3 regions of the Streptomyces mabaensis genome follow, and region 3 is predicted to be linked to each of the others. Evidence: riboswitches for the same ligand, from Rfam matches in the RefSeq annotation. Region 3 holds a riboswitch; each other region holds the start of a gene.
The links. Region 3 has a riboswitch for cyclic di-AMP ahead of ACWV17_RS11500 (C40 family peptidase). Riboswitches for the same ligand answer to the same signal wherever they lie in the genome.
Positions count from the first base shown of each region.

Region 1: linked by a shared signal. The riboswitch ahead of ACWV17_RS24080 (LysM peptidoglycan-binding domain-containing protein) and the one ahead of ACWV17_RS11500 (C40 family peptidase) in region 3 are both predicted to bind cyclic di-AMP.
Region 2: linked by a shared signal. The riboswitch ahead of ACWV17_RS15765 (M23 family metallopeptidase) and the one ahead of ACWV17_RS11500 (C40 family peptidase) in region 3 are both predicted to bind cyclic di-AMP.

Region 1 is NZ_JBSOPZ010000029.1:19,180-23,961, reverse strand. Features, by position in the region: gene ACWV17_RS24090 (glutamate-cysteine ligase family protein) at 1-295, opposite strand, end outside; gene ACWV17_RS24085 (class II glutamine amidotransferase) at 525-1,358, shown strand; cyclic di-AMP (ydaO/yuaA leader) riboswitch at 1,740-1,900, shown strand; gene ACWV17_RS24080 (LysM peptidoglycan-binding domain-containing protein) at 1,903-2,724, shown strand; gene ACWV17_RS24075 (acyl-CoA dehydrogenase family protein) at 2,805-3,908, opposite strand; gene ACWV17_RS24070 (MFS transporter) at 3,953-4,782, opposite strand, start outside.
Region 2 is NZ_JBSOPZ010000015.1:65,070-69,851, forward strand. Features, by position in the region: gene ACWV17_RS15760 (SGNH/GDSL hydrolase family protein) at 203-994, opposite strand; gene ACWV17_RS15765 (M23 family metallopeptidase) at 1,169-2,116, opposite strand; cyclic di-AMP (ydaO/yuaA leader) riboswitch at 2,121-2,279, opposite strand; gene ACWV17_RS15770 (tyrosine-protein phosphatase) at 2,696-3,502, shown strand; gene ACWV17_RS15775 (DUF6126 family protein) at 3,530-3,703, opposite strand; gene ACWV17_RS15780 (helix-turn-helix domain-containing protein) at 3,700-4,326, opposite strand; gene ACWV17_RS15785 (aspartate aminotransferase family protein) at 4,396-4,782, opposite strand, start outside.
Region 3 is NZ_JBSOPZ010000010.1:147,269-152,050, forward strand. Features, by position in the region: gene bioB (biotin synthase BioB) at 1-307, opposite strand, end outside; gene ACWV17_RS11485 (8-amino-7-oxononanoate synthase) at 455-1,612, shown strand; gene ACWV17_RS11490 (ATP-binding protein) at 1,780-2,274, shown strand; gene ACWV17_RS11495 (VOC family protein) at 2,325-2,714, opposite strand; gene ACWV17_RS11500 (C40 family peptidase) at 2,792-3,268, opposite strand; cyclic di-AMP (ydaO/yuaA leader) riboswitch at 3,272-3,443, opposite strand; gene ACWV17_RS11505 (hypothetical protein) at 3,770-4,075, opposite strand; gene ACWV17_RS11510 (ATP-dependent Clp protease proteolytic subunit) at 4,083-4,718, opposite strand.

The sequences.
Region 1 (4,782 bases), on a different contig from region 3:
GACCGCCGGCCGTCAGCCGACGTGGTGGGACGTTGATCTCCAGGTTGAACCGGCCCAGCTCGCTCGACCAGGCGGGATCCGCGATCGCCTCGAGCACGTCGGTGTTCCGCATCGTCGGCTCGCCGGCCGCGTCCACCAGGTTCAGCTCGATCTCCAGGCCCACCTGCGGCCGCTCGGCCTCGAAACGCTCCTCACGCAGCATCTGCGCGAACGCGTCGAGGCACATCTGCATCTTGTTCCGGTACCGGCGGCGGTCATCACGGGTGAACACCAGCGCCGGGACATCGCGTCCCATCGGCCCTCCCGAGTCTCCTCGGCGGACCCCCCTTTCTGCAGCGTCTTTCTTCAGCGTCCCACTCCCCGGCCGCCCCTACCAGTGAGAGCGGCACCGTCGTGCCCGTGAAGCCCGTGAAGCTGCTTTCCCGGCCCCGATGGGCGAACATGTGGGGGAGGGACCGGTTCGCGCGGCGCCGCTCGCTCCTCGGATCCGCATGCGGACCGGACGGCGGAAGGGATTGTTGTCCATGTGCCGATGGCTCGCCTATTCGGGAACGCCCGTTGTGCTCGACGACATCCTGTACAAGCCGGAGCACTCCCTGATCGACCAGAGCCTGCACTCACATCTGGGAGTCGAGACGACCAACGGCGATGGTTTCGGCATCGGTTGGTACGGGGCCGACAGCAAGACCCCGGCGATCGTGCGGGACACGGGCCCGGCCTGGAACAACCGCAATCTGCACGAGATCGCGAGCCATGTCCGCTCACCCCTGTTCTTCGCTCACGTCCGCGCCTCGACCGGTACGGCGGTACAGCAGACCAACTGCCACCCGTTCCGTCACGGCCGCTGGATGTGGATGCACAACGGTGCGATCACCGACTTCCACCGCATGCGGCGGGACCTTTGCATGGCCATCGACCCGGCGCTGTTCTCCTCCATCGAGGGATCGACGGACTCGGAAGTGATGTTCTACCTGGCGATCACGTTCGGTCTGGACCAGGACGCGCCGGGGGCTGTCGCGCGGATGGCCGGCCTGGTGGAACGGCTGGGACGGGAGCACGGGGTGGATTTCCCGCTTCAGATGACGATCGCGGTGACCGACAGCGAACGCCTCTGGGCCTTCCGCTACTCGAGCGGGGGCGCCTCACGCTCGCTGTTCTACAGCAGCCGAGCGGATGCGGTGCGGGCGCTGCACCCCGACATCGCGCTGCTGCGGGGCGTGTCCGACAAGACCCGCATGGTCGTCTCCGAGCCGCTGGGCGATCTGCCGGGCGTCTGGAACGAGGTCCCCGAGAGCAGCTACGGGGTGGTCCAGCCGGGGGTGGACGAATTGCGGCCCTTCGTGCCTCAGCCGGTGTAAATCCCGGATGCCCTGGATGACTCTTTCCACCCGCATATGTCCGTTATGGGTGGAACTGCATGGAGAAGAACGCCTTAAGTCATTCTTGCCTCTTACTTGCGCAATTCGTCGTTCCTTCATTCGGCATGCCGGGCCGGATGGTTGCGCGCGGAGGCCGTGATAACGGTCACAGCCGCCATGGTGTGCGGTAAGTCCGCGGAGGCCCAGTTCCCTTCCCTGGAAAGAAAGTTGGGTTTTCGCTCCAGGGTGGATGACGGATTTTTCCCCCGCGGGATCAGTTGCCCCCTTTGAGCGGGGAAATTCGAGGCTTGTTCCGCCGGGTCCATTTCGCTTACGGTCACCGTCAATCCGGGTGGACCGCCGAATCCTGCCGCCGTCCGGAAACCGCACTCACCACTCACGTACGGCAGGAGCGGGGGACCCAGGTAAGCCGCCGGTCCGTTTATTCGGAACGGCTTGGGGTCAAGTCGCACCAACACTGCGGCCGGGCATCTCCAGTCCGAACCCGACAGCTCACCTCGCAGGCGACGGAGAGGAACGCGTCATGCCTGCAAAGGGTAAGCACCGCCGTCCCAAGACCAATCCGATCACGCGCGGCTTCGTCGTCGCCGGCACGGGCGGCGCCGCACTCGCCCTCCCGGTGATCGCCGCGACCACCGCCGCCGCGGCGCAGAAGGCGCCGGCCGTCACCGCGAAGAAGGCCGTGGCACCGGCCACCGTCGCCGCGCCGGCCGCTGCGAAGAAGGCCGCCCCCGTGACCTATTCCGTCGTCGTGGGTGACTCCCTTTCCAAGATCGCGGACGAGCACCCCCAGATCGGCGGCTGGAAGCAGCTCTACGAGGCCAACCGGACGGTCGTCGGTGACAACCCGAGGCTGATCCACCCGGGTCTCGAGCTTACGATCGGCGCTGCCGTGAAGCCCGCCGTGAAGCCCGCCGCGAAGCCGGCCGCGAAGTCGGCGCCCAAGCCCGCCGTGAAGCCCGCGGCCCAGGCGAAGGCGGCGGCCCCCGCGAAGCCCGCCGCCGCGCCGGCGAAGCCCGCCTACACCAACGACCTCGACGGCTGGATCAAGGAGTCGCTGGACATCATGGCCAAGCACGGCATCCCCGGCAGCTACGACGGCATCCACCGCAACATCATGCGCGAGTCCTCCGGCAACCCGCTGGCCATCAACAACTGGGACTCCAACGCGGTGGCCGGCACGCCGTCCAAGGGTCTCCTCCAGGTCATCGACCCGACGTTCCAGGCCTACCACGTGCCGGGCACCTCGACGGACAGCTACGACCCGGTCGCCAACATCACCGCGGCGTGCAACTACGCCGCCGACAAGTACGGCTCGATCGACAACGTGAACGGCCCCTACTGACAGCGGTGGCCGGGCCCTTGCGGCGACCGGCCCGCCGGGTCCGGGAGGAGAACCCCGTGCCCGGCGGGCCGGTCCGTGCGTCACGTGCCGGTGCCGTCGTCCGACCGCGGTGCGGGCCCGGACGGGCACAGGTCGGCGGCCAGCCGGCCGCGGTGCCACGCGGCAGGGCCGAAGAGCCGGCCCGAGCCGTGCGCGCGCTTGAAGTAACGGTGTGCGTCGTGCTCCCAGGTGATGCCGATGCCGCCGTGCAACTGGATCATCTCGCCCGCCACCGCGGAAAACGCTTCCGAGCAGGCGGACTTGGCGACGGCCGCCCAGCGGGTCAGCTCCGGTGAGCCCTCGGCGGCCGCGAAGGCCGCGCCGAGCGCGGCCGAACGCGCGGATTCCACCAGCACGTACGCGTCCGCGAGCCGGTGTTTCACCGCCTGGAAGGAGCCGATGGGCCGGCCGAACTGGACGCGGTCCTTGGCGTGGGCGACCGTGAGCTCCAGGCAGCGCGCCGCCGCGCCGGCCTGCTCGGCGGCGAGCGCCGCGCAGGCCAGGTCCAGCACGTGCCGCAGCACCCGGCCACCCTCGCCGGCCGCGCCGACGAGGCGGCCCTCGGCGCCGGTGAGTACCACGCATGCGAGGGCCCGAGTCCCGTCCATCGTGACCGCCGCCTCGCGGCTCACGCCCGTACCGTCCAGGGCGACCTGGAACAGCGCGAGTCCGCCCGTCGTACGGGCCACGACGAGCAGTACATCGGCCTCGGCGCCGTCCAGCACGTACTCCTTGGTCCCGGTGATCCGCCACGTCCCGCCGGGCCCGGGGACCGCCTCGGTACGGATCGCCGCCGGGTCCCAGGAGCCCTGCTCGGCCCACGCCAGGGCCCCCACGTCGCGGCCCGCGGCGAGCCGCGGCAGCAGCCGCGCGCACGCCGCGTCGTCACCGGAGGCGAGCAGCGCCTGCACCGTGAGCACCGCGGAGCCGAGATAGGGGGCGGGGCTCAGTTCCCGCCCCAACTCCTCCATGACGACGTGGACTTCGCGGGCCCCGCAGCCCACGCCCCCGTACTCCTCGGGGACGGCGAGTCCGGCGACGCCGATCTGCTCGGTCAGCGGCCGCCAGGCCGCTGCGCCCTCGTGGCGGGCGAGGAGCGACCGTACGGCGGATCGCAGTTCGTCCTGGTCTTCCGTCAATCTCACTCGTCTGCTGCTTTCTGTGTGGGTGGCGTGGGGCCGGCCGCGCGCTACGCGCTGTCGGACGCGGCTCCGCTCAGGGGGATCGCCGACGGGCGGGGGAGCGGGGCGGAGTCCTCCTCGGTCAGGTCCCGGCCACGGGTCTCGGCGGTACGCCAGATGGCCACCGCGGTCACCAGCCCGCAGCCGATGGCCAGGCCTGCCAGCGGTGCGCTGGAGACAACGCCCGAGGTGTTGAGCAGGCCACTGGCGAACAGCGGGGTGAACCCGCCGCCGATCAGGGCTGCCAGCTGGTAGCCGAGCGAGGCGCCCGTGTAGCGGACCCGGGTGCCGAACATCTCGGACAGCAGCGGCGCGAGAGGGGCGTACATCGCGGCTTGCAGCACCTGGCCGAGGACCATGGCGAGGATGAGCAGGGCGGGGGATTTCGCGTCGACCAGGCGGAAGAACGGGAAGGCGAACAGCATGATGCCCACGGCACCGCTGAGGACGACCGCCCGGCGCCCGACCCGGTCGGACAGCGCGGAGAAGAGCGGAATCGCCACGAGCCCGGTGACGGCGGTGAAGATGAGTCCGGACATCACATCGGCGGTCGCGTACCCGATGGTTGTGGCGTAGGTGAGCATGAAGGTGCTGATCAGCGCGGTCAGGGCGAAGGGGCCGATGCCGACGGCGCAGGCGAGAACGAGGTTCCGGGGCCGGCGCAGTACCTGGGCGAGCGGCATGCGCGGCGTCGTGCCGGTGTCCTTCTCCTGCGCCGCCTGCTGGAACAGCGGGCTCTCGGTGATGCTGACGCGGACGTACAGGCCGATGACGAGCAGCAAGGCGCTGAACAGGAACGGAATGCGCCAGCCCCAGGCCATGAACTGATCCTGGGGAA
Region 2 (4,782 bases), on a different contig from region 3:
GCTCCCCGGGGCCGCCCGACACTCATCTGCACCAGCGGGACGGGGCGGACGGTCAAGGGGGGCCGAAGGCCATCGCGCAGCGACGCGACCGCAGGGAGCGCCCTTGACGGTCCGGCCCGGCCCGCCATACTCACAAAGCGGGCGGCCCCGGGTTTCGCCGCACAACCCACCCCCGGCCACAGTCACCCCCCACCCCCGGCCCCTACAACGGCAGCAAGTCCGGGCGCTTCGGTTCTATGTGGTCGCCCGACGACTCGCCTCGCAGGCGTCGGCCGATCCACGGCACCAAGTGCTCCCGCGCCCACTGGATGTTGTCCCGGCGGACTGCCGCCGAGCCCCTCGGCTCCTCCGGGGGCCACGGCTGGTCGGGGTCGGCCGGTACCTCCAGGCCCAGCACCTGCGCCGCGCGGAGCGCGACCCGCGTGTGCCCCTCGGGCGAGAGATGCAGCCGGTCGCCGTCCCAGGCCCGCCTGTCCTGGACCGACCTGAGCGACCACAGGTCGAGCACCGGGCAGTCGTAGCGGTCGGCGATCGACCGCACATGCGCGGTGTACGTGGCGATCTTGCCCCGCAGATGCCGCAGCACCGGCACGCTGCGGGTGTCGAAACCGGTGGTGATCATCACCGTACCGACGGCCGAGGTCAGGTCCGCCACGGCCGCCTCGAAACGCTCGGCGACCGCGTCCGGATCGCTGCCCGGCCGGATGATGTCGTTGCCGCCGGCGCAGAAGCTCACCAGGTCCGGCGCGAGCCCTTTCGCCCGCGGCACCTGCTCCGCCACGATCTGGTCGAGCAGCCGTCCCCGCACGGCCAGGTTCGCGTAGCGGAAGGCGTGCTCCGGGCGTTGGTCGGCGAGCAGTACCGCCAGCCGGTCGGCCCACCCCACGAACGAACCGTCAGGCCCCGGATCGCCGACGCCTTCGGTGAAGCTGTCACCGATCGCCGCGTACGACCCGAACGCACCTCTGCTGATTGATCTCGAATCGCCTGCCACGGGAGCACATCCTTCACCGGCGGATGTGACCTACGCGACCGTAAGGAGGGGGTGACGCGGCGTGACATGGACCACGGGCCGTTTCCCACGGCTCCCGGGCATACGCCAGGAGGCCGGATCCGCCGATCCGGCCTCCTGGCTACGTCTGGTGACGCCCCGTCAGGGTGATGCGTCTCAGATGCTGACGCCGTGCTGGCGCAGGTACGCCAGCGGGTCGATGTCCGAGCCGTAGCTCGGGCTGGTCCGGACCTCCATGTGCAGGTGCGGACCGGTCGAGTTGCCGGTCGAGCCGACCAGCCCGATCTGCTGCCCGCCGCTGACACTCTGGCCGGACGAGACGGAGAGCGCGGACAGGTGGGCGTACTGCGAGTACGTGCCGTCGGCGTGCTGGATGACGACCTCGTTGCCGTAGGAACCGCTCCAGCCGGCCGAGACGACGGTGCCAGGACCGATGGACTTGACGCTGGTGCCGGAGCCCGCGGCGAAGTCCACACCCGTGTGGTAACCGCTCGACCACATGGACCCGGACATGCGGTACGGGGTGGAGACGGAAGCGTCGACCGGGGCGGTGAAGCCGGAGGCGTTCGCAGTGCCCTTGTCCGAGGCGGCCGTGGCGGCCTTCTCGGCCGGCGCGCTCTTCTTCGCCGGCGCCGGCGCCGGGGCAGGCGCGCTCTTGCGCTCGGACCGGTCGGCCCGCTCGGCAGGAGCCTCGGACTTGGCCGCCGGCTTGGCCTTGGCCTTGGCCTTGGCCTTCTCGCCGATGGTGAGCTTGAGGCCCGGGTGGATCAGCGACGGGTCGTCACCGACGACCTCGCGGTTGTCCTGGTAGAGCTTCTGCCAGCCGCCGCTGACGTCCTGCTCATCGGCGATCTTGGACAGGTAGTCGCCCGAGACCACGGAGTACGTCTTGGGAGCGGACTTCACCGCGGCGGCCGGCGCGGCGGCCGCGACCGGAGCGACGGCCTTCTCGGCGGCGGTGGCCGGTGCGGCCTTCTCCGCCGCGGTCGCGCCGGTGGCGCCCAGCAGCGGCAGCGCGAGTGCGGCACCACCAGTGCCTGCGGCGACAAAGCCGCGCGTGATCGGATTGGCCTTGGGACGACGGTGCTTACCCTTTGCGGGCATGACGAATTCCTCTCCGTCGCCTGCGAGGTGAGCTGTCGGGTTCGGACTGGAGATGTCCGGCCGCAGTGCGAGTGCGACTTAACCCCGAGCCGTTCCGGATTACCGGACCGGCGGCTTACCTGGGTCCCCCGCTCCTGCCGTGCGTGAGTGGTGGGTGCGGTTTCCGGGCGGTGGCAGGATTCGGCGGTCCACCCGGATTGACGGTGACCGTAGGCGAGCCCGACGGGCGGAACAAGCCGCGAATTCCGCATTGCATTCGCAGTGACGAATATGCCGGAATTTTCCGGTCACCCTCCGTGGATTACGGATCATTAACAGCCGCCCGCACCATGGAATTAGGCCTGCTTCCGCCACCACGCAACGTCACCAATATGATCCTGCTCACTCACTCCGGGACCATCTCACGCGCAAATACGCCAAGGCCTCGTTAAGCAAATCAATTCGGTCAGAACGGACATTGAACCGTAATTGCCCCTACTGATCCGCACCGAGATGATTGCCCCAGGAACCCATGTCGTATCGTCGAACCGATGACCCTCGCCGGCGAGCAGCGCCGACGGCAGACACGGAGGAGACCCCGTGACGCAGCAGCTTCCCCAGGTCCCGTCGACAGAGCCCGAGCTGACCGGAGTGCGCAACTTCCGTGACGTGGGCGGGCTGCCGGCCGCGGACGGCCGACGGGTACGGCAGGGGCGGCTCTTCCGCAGCGGTCATCTGGCGCATGCGAGCGCCACCGACGCCGCCTTCCTCGGCTCGCTCGGGCTGCACACGATCTTCGACTTCCGCAATGACGCGGACAAGGCACTTGAGGGTCCGGACGTCGAGCTGCCCGGCGTACGGAACGTCAACATCCCGCTGACGGACCCGGCGGACGGCGCCGAGTTCTGGAAGATGGTCCGCGACGGCGATCTCGACCAGCTGCGCTCGATCCTCGCCGACGGCCAGGCTGCCGCGCGGATGTCCGCCTCCTACCGCGTGATCATCAAGCACCGCACCGCGGAGCACAGCCGGGTGCTGCACGCGCTCGCCGAGGACAGCGTGCCGGCCCTGATGCACTGTGCGGCCGGCAAGGACCGCGCGGGCCTGTCGATCGCGGTGACGCTGCTCGCGCTCGGCGTCGAGCGGGACGCGATCGAGGCCGATTACCTGGAGTCCAACGCGGCCCACCGCCGTTACAAGGTGCACCGCAGCAACAGCTCGCCCGCCGCCATGTCCCCCGAGGTCATGGAGCTGCTGAGCCCGCTGTTCGACGCCCGCGCCGAGTACCTCGCGGCGGCCTTCGACACCATCTCCCAGACCTGGGGCACGACCGACCGCTACCTCGAGGAGGGCCTGAAGGTCACCCCCGAGATCCGCGAGCGGCTGCGCGCCCGCCTGCTGGACTGACGACGGGACCTGACGACCGGACAGGCCCTACTGCTGCCCGCCGAGGGTGAAGAGCATGTACACGAACGCCGCGAAGAGGTGTCCGGCGACGACGTAGACGAAGAGCCGGATCGCCAGGCCCCGCGGAATCCTGTCCTCGACGAAGCGACGGGCGGTGGACTTCTTCTCGTCGGTCCCGGGGGCGGTTTCGGGGTCGGTCATGGCGACACTCCTGGCGTTCGTCGGGACGCGCCGTCGCCGAGGCACAGCTCGGCAGCGGCGCTCTGCAGCAGCGTGTGGACGAAGAGCAGCTCGGCCCCGCCGCGGGTGGCGGCGGCGATCCGGTGCGGGGTCAGCGAGTCGAAGTGCGCGCTGTCCCCCGGCGCGAGGGTGTGCTCGCTCTCGCCGAGCATCAGCCGCACCCGGCCCCGGAGTACGTACAGCCACTCCTCACCGGGGTGTACGCGGACCAGGTCGCCCTGCCTGCCGTACGGAACCCGCAGCCGCAGCGCCTGCATGCCGCGACCGGGGGTGCCGGCCGACCAGTACGTCCAGCCGCCGGCCTCCGCCGGCTCGGCCCGGTCGCCGCGCACGACCGGGTCCCGGCCGGGCAGCTCCTCGCCGAGCAGTTCCGAGACGGTCGTACCGTAGGTACGGGCGAGCGCGAGCAGCATCGGCAGGGACGGCTGACGCCGACCCGTCTCGAGCCGGGACAGATGCGCCGGTGAGAGACCGGCGCGCGCGGCGGCCGCCTCCAGCGTCAGCGCGGCGCGACGCCGCAGCTCGCGCAGCTGCGGCGCGACGGCGGGCAGCTCCTGGGCCGCCCCGGTGGTGCCAGGGTCCATACCGTCGATTGAGCCAGAGCGCGTGCCTCTCAGGCAAATTTCTTGCCTCTGAGGCACATCAGAGGCACATCACCTGCCGACGGCCTGCTTGACCAGGGTGCGGCCGAAGTCCCACATCAGTCCGCCACCGCTGTGTGCCTCGTCCATGACGTCCGTGAAGGCGGCGACGAACCGGTCCACGTCCCGCTCGTCGATGATCAGCGGCGGAATCAGCTTGATCACTTCGAGATGGTCGCCGGACACCTGGGTGAGGATGCGGTGCCGCTGGAGCAGCGGGACGACCACCATCTGCGCGAAGAGCCCCTTGCGTGCCGCCTGGAGCATGGCCCACCGGCCGCGGAGCCCGAGCGATGTGGGCCGGCCGAACTCGATGCCGATCATCAGGCCCCGTCCGCGCACCTCGTGCAGCAACTCGTAGCGATCGACGAGGGCGGCGAGCCGGGTGCGCAGCAGATC
Region 3 (4,782 bases):
CGGCCACACCCGCGGCGGCGGCCTTGGAGGCCTCGTCGGGCTTCAGCCAGGTGTACTTGAGGATCTCGGCCTTCGAGCCGAGCCGCTGGGAGCAGTACGAACAGTCCTCGGGGCACAGGCCCGACTTCAGGTTGACCAGATAGTTGAGCTTCACCCGCCGCCCGAACCACTGGCGGCGCACCTTGCCGGCCGCGGCCACCACGTCGAGCAGTTCGTCGTCCGAAGTCGCCAGTACGGCGAGCGCCTCTTCGCGGGTCGGCAGTTCGCGCCGCAGCCCCTTGTCCACCAGCGTGGTCAGCAGATCCATGCCCCCGATCCTGGCCTACGGCACCGCCCCCGGCCAAGGAGAGATCGCACAACGGAGCCCCTTCGAGGTGTGTGTATTGCCACACCCTGACAGCAGACCGGGCCCGTTAGGGTCTGTCGACAGCCCACAAACCGCGAGGACTCATCCATGGCCCAGGACGTGTTCGACTGGATCGACGAAGCGGCGCACGAGCGCGAACGGGCCGGTCTCGTACGCACGCTGCGTCCCCGCCCCGCCGAATCCGCGCTTCTCGACCTGGCGAGCAACGACTACCTGGGGCTCGCGCACCGCCCGGAGATCACCGCGGCGGCGGCCGACGCGGCCCGCGGCTGGGGGGCCGGAGCGACCGGATCGCGGCTGGTGACCGGCTCCACCGAACTGCACGCCACGCTGGAGCGGGAGCTTGCGGAGTTCTGCGGCTTCGAGGCCGCGCTCGTCCTGTCCTCCGGCTACGCGGCGAACCTCGCCGCGGTCACCGCGCTGACCGGGCGCGGCTCGCTCATCGTCTCGGACGCCGGGAACCACGCGTCCATCGTCGACGGCTGCCGGCTCTCACGCGCGCAGACGGCCGTAGTCCCGCACTCCGATCCCGACGCCGTGCGCAAGACACTCGAGGCGCACCCCGGACGGGCCCTCACCGTCACCGACTCGGTCTTCTCCGTCGACGGTGACGCCGCGCCGCTGACCGAGCACGCCGCCGCCTGCCGTGACAATGGCGCCGCACTGCTGGTCGACGACGCGCACGGCCTCGGCGTCCTCGGCGAGGGCGGCCGGGGCGCCCTGCACGCCGTGGGCCTGGCCGGCGCGGACGGCGTGGTGGCGACGCTGACCCTGTCCAAGTCGCTGGGCAGCCAGGGCGGGGCGGTGCTCGGTCCCGCCAAGGTCATCGACCATCTGGTGAACACCGCGCGCACCTTCATCTTCGACACCGGACTCGCGCCCGCGGCGGCCGGCGCCGCGCTGGGAAGCCTGCGGCTGCTGCGCAACGAACCCCAACTGGCCGCCCATGCCCGCACGGTGGCCACCACCCTGTACGACCGGCTGACCGCCGCCGGGCTGACCGCGGCGAGGCCCGACGCCGCCGTGGTGTCCGTACGGGCTCCGTCGGCGGGGGCGGCGCTGCAGTGGGCCGCCGACTGTCGCGCGGCGGGCCTGTTCGTGGGCTGCTTCCGGCCGCCGTCCGTACCCGACGGCATTTCCCGGCTGCGGCTGACCGCGCGCGCGGATCTGACGGATCAGGAGATCGCGCAGGCGGTCGGCACCATTCTGGCCACCGCGCCGCCGCCCAAATACGCTCTTCCGTAGCAGAGTTCACCGCTTCGAGCGACAGTTGACCGCACATCCTGGTGGATCGCCACCCGCGGCGACGGCATGAGTGGCACGCTGGCGCGAAGCACGTATCCGGGACCGTCTTCGAGTTCATCCGTCACGAAGCCTCAGTCCGGCCCCGGTGGGAAAGGGACAGCGTCGCCATGGCAGACCACCAGGAAACATCCGTCACTCTGCCGAGCGATCCCGTCTCGGTCTCCGCCGCCCGGAGATACGTCGCCGACGTTCTCTCCGCGTGGGGCCTTCCCGCCGGACACGGGACCGCCGAAACGGTACGGCTGATCGTCTCCGAGCTGGCGACCAACGCCGTGCAGCACACCTTCGGCCAGTCGCCCACCTTCACCGTGGATCTCCGGCTGGAGCGCGACGAAGAGCTGCACATCGGCGTCACCGACAGCCACCCCCGCTGGCCGAAGCGGCTTCCGGCGGCCGTTCAGCAGGACAACGGGCGCGGCATGGTCATCATCCGCTGGCTGGCAGCCGAGTGCGGTGGCCGGCTGTCCGTCGCCCCCACCGAGGACGGCGGCAAGACCGTCTGGATCGCGCTGCCGTGGACCGCCGCGGCCCGGCAGCCGGAGTCGGTGCCGGCCCCCGTGGTCCCCGAAGCAGTGCCCGAACCCGTGACCGAAGCGCCCTGAGCCGCCCGGATCCCACAGGGGTGTCCGGCCCTGCGCCACCGGCCGGGAGATCAGGCCGGCCCGCGCTCCGCCGCGCCGCGTTCCACACAGAACTCGTTGCCCTCGGGGTCCGCCATCACGACCCAGCCGAGCCCGTCCTCGGTACGCCGGTCACTCACGACCGACGCACCGAGTCCGGCAAGCCGCTCCACCTCTTGGTCCCGCGTGCCGGAAGGCGGCTGGATGTCGAGGTGGACGCGGTTCTTGACGGTCTTGCCCTCCGGTACCCGGATGAAGAGCAGCCCGGGGATCCCGTCCCGGCCCGCGACGATCAGCACTTCGTCGTCACCCGGCTTGTCGCCGTCGATCGCGTATCCGGTCAGCGCGGACCAGAACTCGGCCAGCGTGTACGGATCGTGCGCGTCGAACGTGATGTGCCGTACCGGATTGAGAAATGACACGGGTCTCCCTCGGACATGTGTGCGGTCAGTACCGCCGGACGGACAACGTACCGCCCTCCGTGGGGAGTCCGCAGCCGTCAGCGCACCCGGCCGTACCAGACGCTCTTCGACCAGATCTTCTCCAGCCGCACGACCGCACCGGTCTTGGGGGAGTGCCAGATCTTGCCCTTACCGGCGTAGATCCCGACGTGGTAGACGTTCCTGCCGGAGTGGAAGAAGACCAGGTCGCCCTGCTTGCGCTGGGACGCCGAGATGTGGCGGGTCTTGTTGTACTGCTGTGCCGCGGTGCGGGGCAGTGCCTTCCCGGCCTTCTTGTACGAGTAGAGCGTCAGCCCCGAGCAGTCGAAGCGCTTCGGTCCCACCGCTCCGTACTTGTACGGCGCCCCCTTCTTGGAGGCTGCCACGTTCAGGGCCTTCGTCGCGTACGACGCGGCGGCCTGGGCTTCCGGCACGGCGCCCGGCGCCAGCATGGTGCCGCCGACGGCGGCGAGGGTGAGCGCCGATGCGGCGCCGGCCCGGGACAGCAGAGACGGGACAGTGTTCTGCGCAGACATGCGCAACCCTTCGTCAGCCGCCTGTGAAGGATGACCTGTCGGGTTCGGGCTGGCGAAGTTGCCCGGCCGTCGAAGACGGCTTCACCCCAAGGAATGACCATGTTCCGGCCACCCCGTAGTACTTGGGTCCTCCACTCCTGCCGATCCACTCTTGTCGACCAGGCATCCGGGACGGCGGCAGGACTCGGCGTCCGCCCGGACCGCCCCGCCGCGGTGGCGGGGGCTTGTCGTCCCAGGGATCTTGACTCATAACCGCCCGAAAATCCGAGCGGAAACGGACGTATGTGGGGTTCCTCACCGCTGACCCGTTCGGGTGGACGGAGGTACTTCCGGCCTCCCGCCGCGGAGTGCGAGGAGGCCTGGACCAGCGGCGGAACGATCCATTCCGCTCTGCGTACAGGCGCGTTGTGCAAGTCGGATGGTCCGTCTGGCTCCTCGTCGATAAGCCGAAAGGAGTATCGATTCCCGTACTCCGTGCGTGTGGTTCGGCGTGTCGTTCTCTCAAGTCTCCGACAGCGGCGGCATGGTGACGCGCGCGGTGCGGCGCTCCCCGTCGAGGACGCGCAGCGCGCGGGTCAGCGTCTGCTCGTACACCTCGCTCTCGCCCCGCCGGTGCATGACCGTCAGGGCGTCGCGCAGGGCCGCCGCCCTGCTCACGAGGGCCTGCGCCGCTCGCAGGCAGCTGTACGTGTCGCCGCCCCGGGCCGGATTGATCCGGCCCAGCAGGTCGACGACTTCCAGGTAGCGGTCCACCAACTCGCCCTCGGCGCGCGTCAGGGCGGGCAGCGGCGGGAGTTCCGGCAGCATCCGGGTCTCACCTCGAGCCGAGGACCGTCGGGGTGCCCTTGCGGCTGTGCACGATCCGGTCCACGAGTCCGTACTCCCGGGCGCCTTCGGCGTCGAAGACCGTGTCGCGCTCGATGTCCGCCGAGATCCGTTCCGCGCTCTGCCCGGTGTGCCGTACGAGCATCCGGGTGAGCATCTCGCGCTCCCGCAGCAGCTCCCGCGCCTGGATCTCGAGGTCCGAGGGCTGCCCCCGCACCGGCTCCGGCATGGCGGGCTGGTCGATCAGCACCCGGGCGCCCGGCAGGGCCAGTCGCTTGCCCGGTGTGCCGGCTGCCAGGAGTGCGGCGGCGGAGGAGGCGGCCTGGCCCAGACAGATCGTCTCCACGTCGCAGGCGACGAACTGCATCGTGTCGTAGATGGCGGACATCGCCGCCCAGGAGCCGCCGGGAGAGTTGATGTAGAGCGAGATGTCCTGGTCGGGCCCGGCGTGCTCCAGATACATGAACTGCGCGACGACATCGGTGGCCGCGGTCTCGTCGATCGGGGTTCCCATGAAGACGATGCGCTCGCCCAGCAGCTTGGAGTACGGGTCGAGGGTGCGGGTCCCGGTGGTGGTGCGCTCGGTGAACTCGGGCAGGACGTGGCGGGCGATGGACCGGCTCATGGCGTTCCTCTCGTACTGCGGCGCGCTCTGTCAAAAATGTACAGGATGTACATGACGTTATGAT